One region of the Bacillus sp. JJ1533 genome, then DNA from elsewhere that is predicted to be linked to it. Evidence: riboswitches for the same ligand, from Rfam matches in the RefSeq annotation. Region 1 holds a riboswitch; each other region holds the start of a gene.
What was found. A riboswitch is a leader RNA that binds a small molecule or an ion and turns the genes downstream of it on or off. The one in region 1 is predicted to bind cobalamin.

Region 1 (3,272 bases):
ACGAACCGACAATCATAAATGGGATGATTAGCTGAACATGACTCCACCCTCTCATTGCCACACTACCATATAACCAGTAAATAATTTGTGTCATGGCATCTTGGTCACCTAACGAAATAATTAATGACGTTAGCGCTCCAATAAAAGCACTGATAATGATTCCTGCCAAAATAATCGTTTCAATGGCTAAACTTCTGTTGCTGAGTCGAACTAAACCAAAAACAGCTAATAATGTCACGAGCCCACTTACAATTGCAACAATAGGAAGTGTAAAACTTCCTAATCCAACAATCGACACTTGAAAAAATAGGACGAGCACTGCCCCTAAAGCAGAGCCTGATGAAACACCTATCGTATAAGGATCTGCTAACGGGTTTCTCAAAAGCCCTTGGAAAGCAGCACCAGCTAGCGCTAAGGATGCCCCAACACAAAGCGCAAGCAAAACTCTTGGAAGACGAATATTCCAGATAATCATCTCTATATTCTTAGGAACATCACTAAGCCACCCTATTCCAAGAAAATTTTCAAATACAATATGTAAAACCATGGGAATTGGAATAGACACACTACTCTCCAATAAACCTAGGAGGGCAGCACCTAGTACAAGCCCTCCCGCAAATAGATACAACCAAATTACTTTATTCGCCAAATACTTCTGGATAAATGAGTTCAGCAAGTTCTTCCACCCCTTCGATTAAACGAGGGCCAGGTCTTGTAACGGTATCGCTATTCACATCAAATACTTGTTCATTTTTAACGGCTGGAACCTCTTGCCATCCACTACGAGAATACACTTCATTTTCAGGTTCCTCTACGTAATAACCGTATGTCGTAATAATAACCTCTGGGTTCAAGTTAACAGCTTCCTCTTCTGTAAATTTCACCCATCCTTCTTGGTCTTCCGCAACATTAATTGCCTGGATGGACTCTAGCATTTCATGCATAAATGTATTTGTTCCTGTTGTAAAAATATCTGGGGCAGGGGATACTTCCACCCAAACTCTTTTCTTATCTGTAATTTCTTCTTGAGCTTTTTCTTTAATAGCTTCTAGGCGTTCCTTCATATCCGTAATAATTTCTTCTGCTACTCCTTGTGTTCCTGTCGCAGTAGCAATCATTTCCATTATGCTATAAGCCCCATCAAAAGAATCAGCACTTCCAGTAATAACAACTTTGATACCAGCTTCCTCAAACTGTTCTAGTATGTCTGGATGATTCTTGTAGTGATAGTCAGTCGCAAATACGACATCAGGTAAAAGCGTTAAGATAAGTTCAACATTCATATCTTGTGCGCCAACTTTTTGAATATCTAAAACTTCCTCTGGATAGTTATCATAGTCAGATACACCAATAATTTTTTCGCCTAATCCAAGTGCAAATAAAATCTCTGTTGTACTTGTTTGAATAGATACAATTGATTCTGGTTCGGTTTCAATTGTAACTTCCCGATCGACATCATCTGTAAATGTTACAGGGAATCGTGCTTCATTTTTCTCTTCTTTTTCATCTTGATTATCATTTGATTGTTCTGCTCCAGATACTTCAGGCTCAGCTTGTCCAGTCGTCTTCTGGCTTTGAGCACCACATCCCGCTAAAATTGTCATACTTAACAAAAAAATAATACTGATTAAGACCCACCTTTTAAGAATAATGCCTTTCATTTTCTTTTCCTCCTACGATTTTTTCAGCAATTAAAAAACGCCCTTCCTATGGAAAGGCGCGTATAAGGTACATATATATGAGCTTGCAGAAAATTAAGCATAATGTTTTCCTGCGAACTACGAACATTGATGTACTTTAAACAATCCCATTCCTCGAGGAAGTTTAAACTCCAAATAGGCAGGTTCCTGACTTACGATTTAAGCGATTGGTCAAGCCTTACTATGCAGAATTGCACAGTGGGACATTTAACCATCCTCATCGATCACAGTGGCGGGACCGTGTTGGATTCACACCAACTTCCCTTTTAATCTTAAATAATTTCTACTAAACTATTTAAGAAACCTATTTGTCTGTGTATTCTAATTACTGTTAACATTATAATAGTATAGCGCAATATTATTGTCAAAAATTTCGAACTTTTTTAAGACATTTTAATAATCGTACCATTTGTGATTCTAGTCTTTTAACTAACTTCCATTTTCCTTATCTTCTTAAAAGCATTCACCATGTGTCTCTGGACCATAGAATTTCCACATCCAATCATCTTGGCAATCTCAGTTTTATTAAAACCAAGAAAATAGTATAGATGCAAAACTCTTTTTTCATTATTATTTAAACAAGGCATATAATGTTTAATTAGTAAACTGTTAATCACCTTTTTCTCAACATCTTCAAAAGGACCTTTAATAAACGCCTGGTTTATTTCCCCTGTTTCTTGGAAAACACTTACTAATTCTTGCATCCCATAAACTAATTCAAAAGCTTCATTACGGGAGATTTGAAATTCCTTCATTGCATCACTTATAGTTGGGTCTTTTCCAAACTTTTCTCGAAAGAAGTGATAAAAAGTCATATATTTAGGATACAGCATTCTAATTTTTTGACTTATAACAATTGAATTTGATTGGTTAGAACGCGAAAAGTTTCTAATTTCTCCTTGTATACTTAAATATAAATATCTAACCCATTCACTTGGATCACGGTCTAAATCTAATTTTTTTAGACCATTGAATAATCCTATTAAACAAGCTTGGTATAAATCTTCCCATTCCACTTTGTTCTGCAGCATAAAAACGGCTGGGTTTTTGGTATATGATTTAATAACATACTTAATGAATTTTTCAGCTTCCGCACTTCTTAATAAATCATCCATAAAATCGATGTCATTCTTAGCTTTAAACAAAGTGTCCTTTTCTTTTAAAATCATAAGAATCCCCTTACCTTTAATTATTGAGCGCACTGATAAAATACTCTTCATTAAAGGTGGACCTTAGAAACAGCACAATTTATTAAAAATTATAATACTACAAATTTTTATGTACCGTTCATCTACTCCACCCCCGTAGAGTGTGAAACATAAACAAGGCAAGTCTCCTGACTTGTGCTTCAACCTACTTTGAGCCTTCCCGTGTAAATGCCTTACAGCATTTTTACACAGTGGTTTTCTCATTTCATCAGCACTTACAGTTGCGAGGGCAGTCCTGGATTCACACCAGGTTCCTTTTTAAGTTTCTTTACACCTTATTTATATATTTTATGAAAGACTCATATCATCTAGTCTTCACACTTAGCATCCTATGTTTTTGTAAATATTTTATAAAAAATAGTAA
Region 2 (3,272 bases), on a different contig from region 1:
CTTTGTGGACATTGACAGTATTATATGGCCACATCGAAATGCATGGCTTGCAATTGCAATTGGTGGGGATGGTAACCGAAATAGGGGACTTGGATATGAAGCGATGGTACTTGTTTTAGATTTTGCCTTTCAGGAGTTAAATCTCCATAGAATCCAATTAACCGTGTTTCAGTACAATGAAAGAGCAATCGCTTTATATGAAAAGCTAGGCTTTGTCAGGGAAGGAACTTCGAGGGAATTTTTAGAACGAGATGGAAAGCGTTTTGATATGTATTTTTATGGTCTGCTAAAGCACGAATGGAAAAAATAAACTCAAATCCCCCATAAAATCAGGGGGATTTTCACATTTTACTGTTTTTCAAAGTTTAGGTCCCAAATAATCCCGAATTGGTCCTGTACTTTTGCATATTTAGCTCCCCAGAAAGTATCCTGTAATTCCATGAATACAGTTCCTTTTTCTTTTAAATCATTAAAAGTTTTAGTAATCTCTTCTTCACTTTCAAATTCAATTACGAGGGAGATGTTGTTTCCAACGTTAACCGTTTGGTCTGGAGAGTCATCTGATACCATTAACAAGAAATCATTCTTTTTGAATTTACCGTGGATCAGTCTGTCGTTCGCCCAATCCTGATTCTCATAACCTGCTTTAGCATATGTTTGAACATCTAAAATTTCACCATTAAATATTTCTTTGTAATAGTCCAAAGCTTCCTTTGCATTACCGTTAAACATTAAGTACGGAGTTACTTGACCTTTCATTTGCAAAACACTCCTTTTGATAGATTTGCCAACTATCCTACACTATGTTTTCTATTACCAGAAGAATTCATACTCTGTTGTATATTTTTTCCTTAAATCCCATTATAATTAAATCAAATAAAAAACGCAAGAACAAATGTTCTTTAGGAGGGGTAATGTGAATATCAGAAAGCTTATACCAGAGGATGCTGAGTGCTATTGGAAGCTACGATTAAAAGCATTAACTACGGATCCTGATGCATTTTTAGTTACGTATGATGAGGCAATAAAGAAGGAAAATCCAATAGGAGAATATAAGAAAAGCTTTCAATCTGAAGAAATCTTAACGTTTGGTGCATTTGAAGAAGAACATTTAGTTGGTATGGTCACTTTAGTTCGGGAAACACGTCAAAAAATAAGACATAGGGCTAACATAGTGGCAATGTATGTTGATGGTAATAATAGAGGGAAGGGTACGGCCAAGGCATTGCTAAAAGAAGCAATTAAGATAGCCCGAAATATTCCTGAAATCGAACAACTTTATTTAACGGTAGATTCTGAAAACACACCGGCTAAGGAATTATATAAAAACCTAGGATTTAAAATATATGCAGTCGAGAAAAAAGCAATGAAATATAACGGCCAATATCGTGATGAAGAGCATATGGTATTATTTCTTGAGAAATAATTTTGTCAAAATTTGTCTTGCCAAAAGTAGAGTAGTCACTTATTATTAAATTCAATAGCATATATTGAGAGAATTTCAATTTTAAAAACTACATATTGTGTTTTGCCTTGAGAAAAAGATGCCAATAGGCTTAATAGGGAATCTGGTGGAAAACCAGAACTGCCCCCGCAACTGTAAATGCTGACGAAATGAACATGCCACTGTATAAGCTAACTCCAAGTGGGTACTTATATGGGAAGGGTTCAAAGTAGAATGAAGCATAAGTCAGGAGACCTGTCTTTTTTCTAAAGATGTTTCACCTTCTTCGGGGATTGGGAAGATGAAACGATGGCGACAGGTGGGCTCTTTATTCTTGCTCTCTTGGTGTTATCGTTTCATCCGCTCAATTCAATTGAGCGGATTTTTTGTGTTTTACAAAAAAAAGTTAGGGAGAGAATTACTTTGAATAGCACAATACAAAGGGAATTGGATTCAGTTATACACTCGCTGGATTATGCTGAAAGAACCTATCAACTCGAAACAACTGAAATAAGAAACAAACTGCAAGGAATGAAATTTTCAACATTTGAAGCAAACCAACATGCTCTTTTTTATTCCTTAAACAAAATTGCTATGGATCAGCCCAACTGGACCTATTTAGCGGCACAACTATATTTAAATGAGCTCTATGAGAAAGCAGGAATAAGTCGCAATTATAAATGTGCCCAAAAATACGGCAGTTTTCATGAGTTAATCGAGGAACTAACGAACAAAGGAATTTATTCTAATGATCTACTAGACTCTTATACCAAGGACGAGATTACAGAACTCGGCAAGCATATTGACCCTACTAAAGATCTTCTATTTACATACATCGGCTTATTTTTACTAGCGGACCGATATCTTGCAAGAGATTATGAACGAAATATATATGAACTACCACAAGAGCGGTTCATGATAATCGCTATGACCTTAATGCAACATGAAAAGAGGGAAGCTCGGCTTGAATATGTTAAAGAAGCATACTGGGCATTAAGTAATTTGTATATGACTGTAGCCACTCCTACATTATCAAATGCAGGTAAAAGCTTTGGTCAGCTCTCCTCTTGTTTTATTGATACGGTTGAAGACTCACTTGATGGTATTTATTTAAATAACTGGGATATTGCTAGATTATCAAAAGATGGAGGAGGAATAGGCGTTTATTATGGGAAGGTTCGGGCGCTCGGCTCCGACATAAAAAAATTCAAGGGCAACTCTTCTGGTGTTGTTCCATGGATTCGCCTTATCAATGATACAGCCGTCAGTGTCGACCAATTAGGCCAACGTCAAGGAGCAATAGCGATCTATCTTGATTTATTCCATAAAGATATCATGAATGGTTTCCTTGATTTAAAGACAAATAACGGAGACGAACGAAGAAAGGCTCATGATATTTTTACAGGGGTATCCGTTCCAGATTTGTTTATGAGAAAGCTACAAGAAGTGGATGAAAACGGGAGGAGTATTGGAGAGTGGCATACCTTTTGTCCACATGAAGTAAAGCAAATCATGGGATGGAAGGATGAAGACGGAAATCCATTAGGGCTCGAAGATTTCTACGATGAAACGGATGAAAAATATTTCACTTTAAAATATATGGAAGCTGTCAATCATCCACTTTTACCGCGTAAGTCCTATCGGGCAATGGATGTAATGGCACGCATCATGGTTGCGCAATTAGAAACAGGGACACCGTATATGTTTTACCGTGATGAGGTAAACCGGCAAAACCCGAATAAACATCTTTTAGGTAAGGGACGAACTGCGATTTTTTGCAGTAATTTATGTACGGAAATTGCTCAAAATATGTCAGCAACAGGCATTA
Region 3 (3,272 bases), on a different contig from region 1:
AAGTAAAGGATTTATTTCAACGAGCAGTTTCCTTTGAAAAGGAACAGTTTATTGAAATAAGCCTTCAAGGAAGAACATGGGTTATTTTAATGAGCCCACTCTATAATCAGACATATATTAGGGGCGCCGTTGCGGTACTGCGTGATATGACGGAGGAAAGACGGTTAGATAAGCTTCGCGAAGACTTTATTGCGAATGTATCACATGAGTTAAGAACGCCGATTGCTATGTTACAGGGCTATAGTGAAGCAATAATGGATGATATAGCAAGTTCTGAAGAAGAGAGAAAAGAAATCACGAAAGTAATCTATGATGAGTCACTACGTATGGGGCGCCTAGTTAATGAATTATTAGATATAGCAAGAATGCAGTCTGGTCATATAACTTTGGATAAAGAAAATGTTGATTTCGATTTATTTATCGACCGAGTGATTCGAAAATTCCACGGATTAGCTAAAGAAAATTTAATTACATTAACTGCGAAAAAAGAAGAAGATATCGGAGAAATTGAAATAGATCGCGATCGGATTGAACAGGTATTTACTAATTTAATTGATAACGCGATAAGACATACTGATGAACATGGTAAGGTGGAGGTTCATGTGACAGGTCAAGAAACATCGATAAAAGTCGATGTTAGGGATACTGGGTCTGGTATTCCTGAAGAAGATCTGCCGTTTGTATTCGAACGTTTCTATAAGGCGGACAAGGCAAGAACGAGAGGAAAATCGGGCACTGGGTTAGGACTTGCCATTGTTAAAAACATTATCGGTGCTCATAATGGAAATATATCAGTTCATAGTAAGCTTGGTGAAGGAACAACCTTTACATTTGTAATTCCTCGAAAAAGTGAATAAATTGAAAAAATGTGGCGAAGATTCTTGTTTCATACGAAACATTAATCTTGTAAAATAATAATTCTTCTTGTAATATGAAGAAGGTTAATAAAAATGAATAAAATCAGATATATAGGTGTCGAGGATTTATAAAAATTCTCAAAGACTTAATAGGGAATCTGGTGTAACTCCAGAACTGCCCCCGCAACTGTAAAAGTGGACGAAATGAGAAGAACCACTGTATGAATGGATGGCAATTGCTGTTCATCATATGGGAAGGACTCAAAGTAGGTTGAAGCTTAAGTCAGTAGACCTGCCTAATTCGAACGTTTTTTAATTCTTCGGGGTGTGGGAATTAACAATAAAACAGCTACATGCTTTTTTGTTGTTTTTCTCAACTTATTAACAAAGCTCACCCGTTGTGGTGAGCTTTTTATTTTGGTATCAAGTGCTTCAAGTACTTATATATAAATACGATATAACACAAAGGGGAACTAGGACATGAAAAAATTATTAGTTGCTTTACTTTCAGTGGGATTATTATTTGGATGCAGTAATGACCAACCTACAAATGATACATCCAACAATAACAATGACTCGTCTGAAACTGTTAAAAAAGAAGAAAAAGCTGAAATTGTAACTGTTGTGGTCTCTAAAAACAATGGAGAAGAAGTTATTGAAGAAAAAGAAATCGAGATTGAAGCAGGAAAAGAAGTTACCGTAATGGAGATCATGCAAGAAAACTTTGAAGTCGAAACACAATTTGATGGTGCATTTATTGCAAGCATAAATGGAGTTGCAGGTAGTGAAGAAGAAAAAACATCATGGTTCTATTCTGTAAATGGTGAAGAAGCAATGGTCGGGGCAAATGAGTATAAATTAGAGCCTGAAGATAAGATTGAATTTGACCTCCATAAGTGGGAATAATGAACTTATCTGTAAAAAAACTAACGCTTTTATCCATGCTAATCGCCTTGTCCGTAGTAGGACGGATTGTTTTTACTTTCATACCGAATGTTCAGCCTACTACAGCTATTATTATTATTACAAGCTTATTTCTAGGACCAGTTTACGGTGTGGTTGTTGCCGTTTTTAGTTCTGTATTATCAAATCTTGTAATGGGGATGGGATTATGGACAATTGGCCAAATCTTTGCATGGGGGATAATTGGTTTAATTAGCGGTTTGTTACAAAAATATCGTGAACGAATTCCAGTTGTGTTGCTTGCTGGCTATGCGGTATTCTGTGGTTTTCTCTATGGCTTCGTCATTTCAATGCCATTATATTTGTTTTCGGGAAAATTTCTTGCCTATTATATAGCTGGACTACCATTTGATATGAGTCATGCAATCGGGAATGGACTATTTTTTCTCATTCTTTATCCAATCTTAAGACTATTATTCTTAAAAAATGTAATAATCGCAAAGTAAGGAAGAATATTACCAAAATATTCTTCCTTTTTTCATGAAAACATACTATATTGGGAGTGTAACTTTTTTTACAAAACATACGACTAATGAAATGAACGGGAGGATTTGCAAAATGGATTCCTTATTTGAGGAACTATATGAAAAATATCATCACGATGTCTTTTCCTTCTTATTTTATATGGTAAAAAATCGTGAACTGGCTGAAGATCTCGTTCAGGAAGTTTATATAAGAGTTTTAAAATCATATGATAGATTCGAAGGGAAGAGCAGTGAAAAAACATGGTTATTTTCAATTGCACGACATGTTGCAATTGATTCATTTCGGAAACAGAAAGGCTGGAAACAAAGAATCATGGATTCCTTTGATTGGAATCGACAAGAAGTAAGAGATATTGCTCCACTTCCAGAAGAAATAGCATTACAGAATGAGCAAGTTCAGATCATGTACCGCTGCTTGGACCACTGTACAACCGATCAACGTCTAGTACTAATATTACGATATATCCAATCCCTTTCCATTGCTGAGACTGCTAAAGCTCTAGGTTGGACAGAAAGCAAGGTAAAAACAACTCAGCATAGAGCCCTTAAAGTCTTAAAGACTTATATGGAAGAATCTGGTGTAAAGGAGGGTGTAGATGATGAAAAAATCCGAGTGGAACGATGAACACCTAGAGCAGCTGCTATCGCAAATGCCAACAATAAAAGATAACCGTAAGCCACAAGAGATTTATCAAAATATAACCCTTAAAATGAATAAACGAAAGAAGAAAGTTTGGATTGTTCCAACCATTGCATCTGTGGCAGCAGCCCTTCTGTTATTCATCTTAGCTCCTTCTTTGATGAATAATATGAACAGTTCAAGCTCCGACTCTGCTGAAATGGCACAAGAAAATTCAAAGATTGCGATGGATACGGAGAAAAAAGAAGCAGCTTCAAAAGATGAATCAATTAGTGCTTTGCAAGAACCTGAAGAGCCAAAACAAGATGATGATGTTGGTATTTTTTC

Region 2: it holds a riboswitch for cobalamin, as region 1 does, so the genes downstream of both, V7138_RS17550 (ribonucleoside-diphosphate reductase subunit alpha) here and V7138_RS20490 (ABC transporter substrate-binding protein) in region 1, are expected to answer to the same signal.
Region 3: it holds a riboswitch for cobalamin, as region 1 does, so the genes downstream of both, V7138_RS10165 (DUF4430 domain-containing protein) here and V7138_RS20490 (ABC transporter substrate-binding protein) in region 1, are expected to answer to the same signal.

Annotation. Positions count from the first base shown of each region.
Region 1 is NZ_JBALOV010000038.1:69,766-73,037, forward strand. It holds gene V7138_RS20485 (FecCD family ABC transporter permease) at 1-676, opposite strand, end outside; gene V7138_RS20490 (ABC transporter substrate-binding protein) at 639-1,661, opposite strand; cobalamin riboswitch at 1,822-2,023, opposite strand; gene V7138_RS20495 (sigma-70 family RNA polymerase sigma factor) at 2,126-2,869, opposite strand; cobalamin riboswitch at 3,010-3,201, opposite strand.
Region 2 is NZ_JBALOV010000034.1:2,481-5,752, reverse strand. It holds gene V7138_RS17565 (GNAT family N-acetyltransferase) at 1-310, shown strand, start outside; gene V7138_RS17560 (VOC family protein) at 349-759, opposite strand; gene V7138_RS17555 (GNAT family N-acetyltransferase) at 917-1,426, shown strand; cobalamin riboswitch at 1,526-1,721, shown strand; gene V7138_RS17550 (ribonucleoside-diphosphate reductase subunit alpha) at 1,754-3,272, shown strand, end outside.
Region 3 is NZ_JBALOV010000020.1:78,457-81,728, reverse strand. It holds gene V7138_RS10170 (ATP-binding protein) at 1-857, shown strand, start outside; cobalamin riboswitch at 954-1,171, shown strand; gene V7138_RS10165 (DUF4430 domain-containing protein) at 1,338-1,763, shown strand; gene V7138_RS10160 (ECF transporter S component) at 1,763-2,266, shown strand; gene sigX (RNA polymerase sigma factor SigX) at 2,379-2,930, shown strand; gene V7138_RS10150 (hypothetical protein) at 2,902-3,272, shown strand, end outside.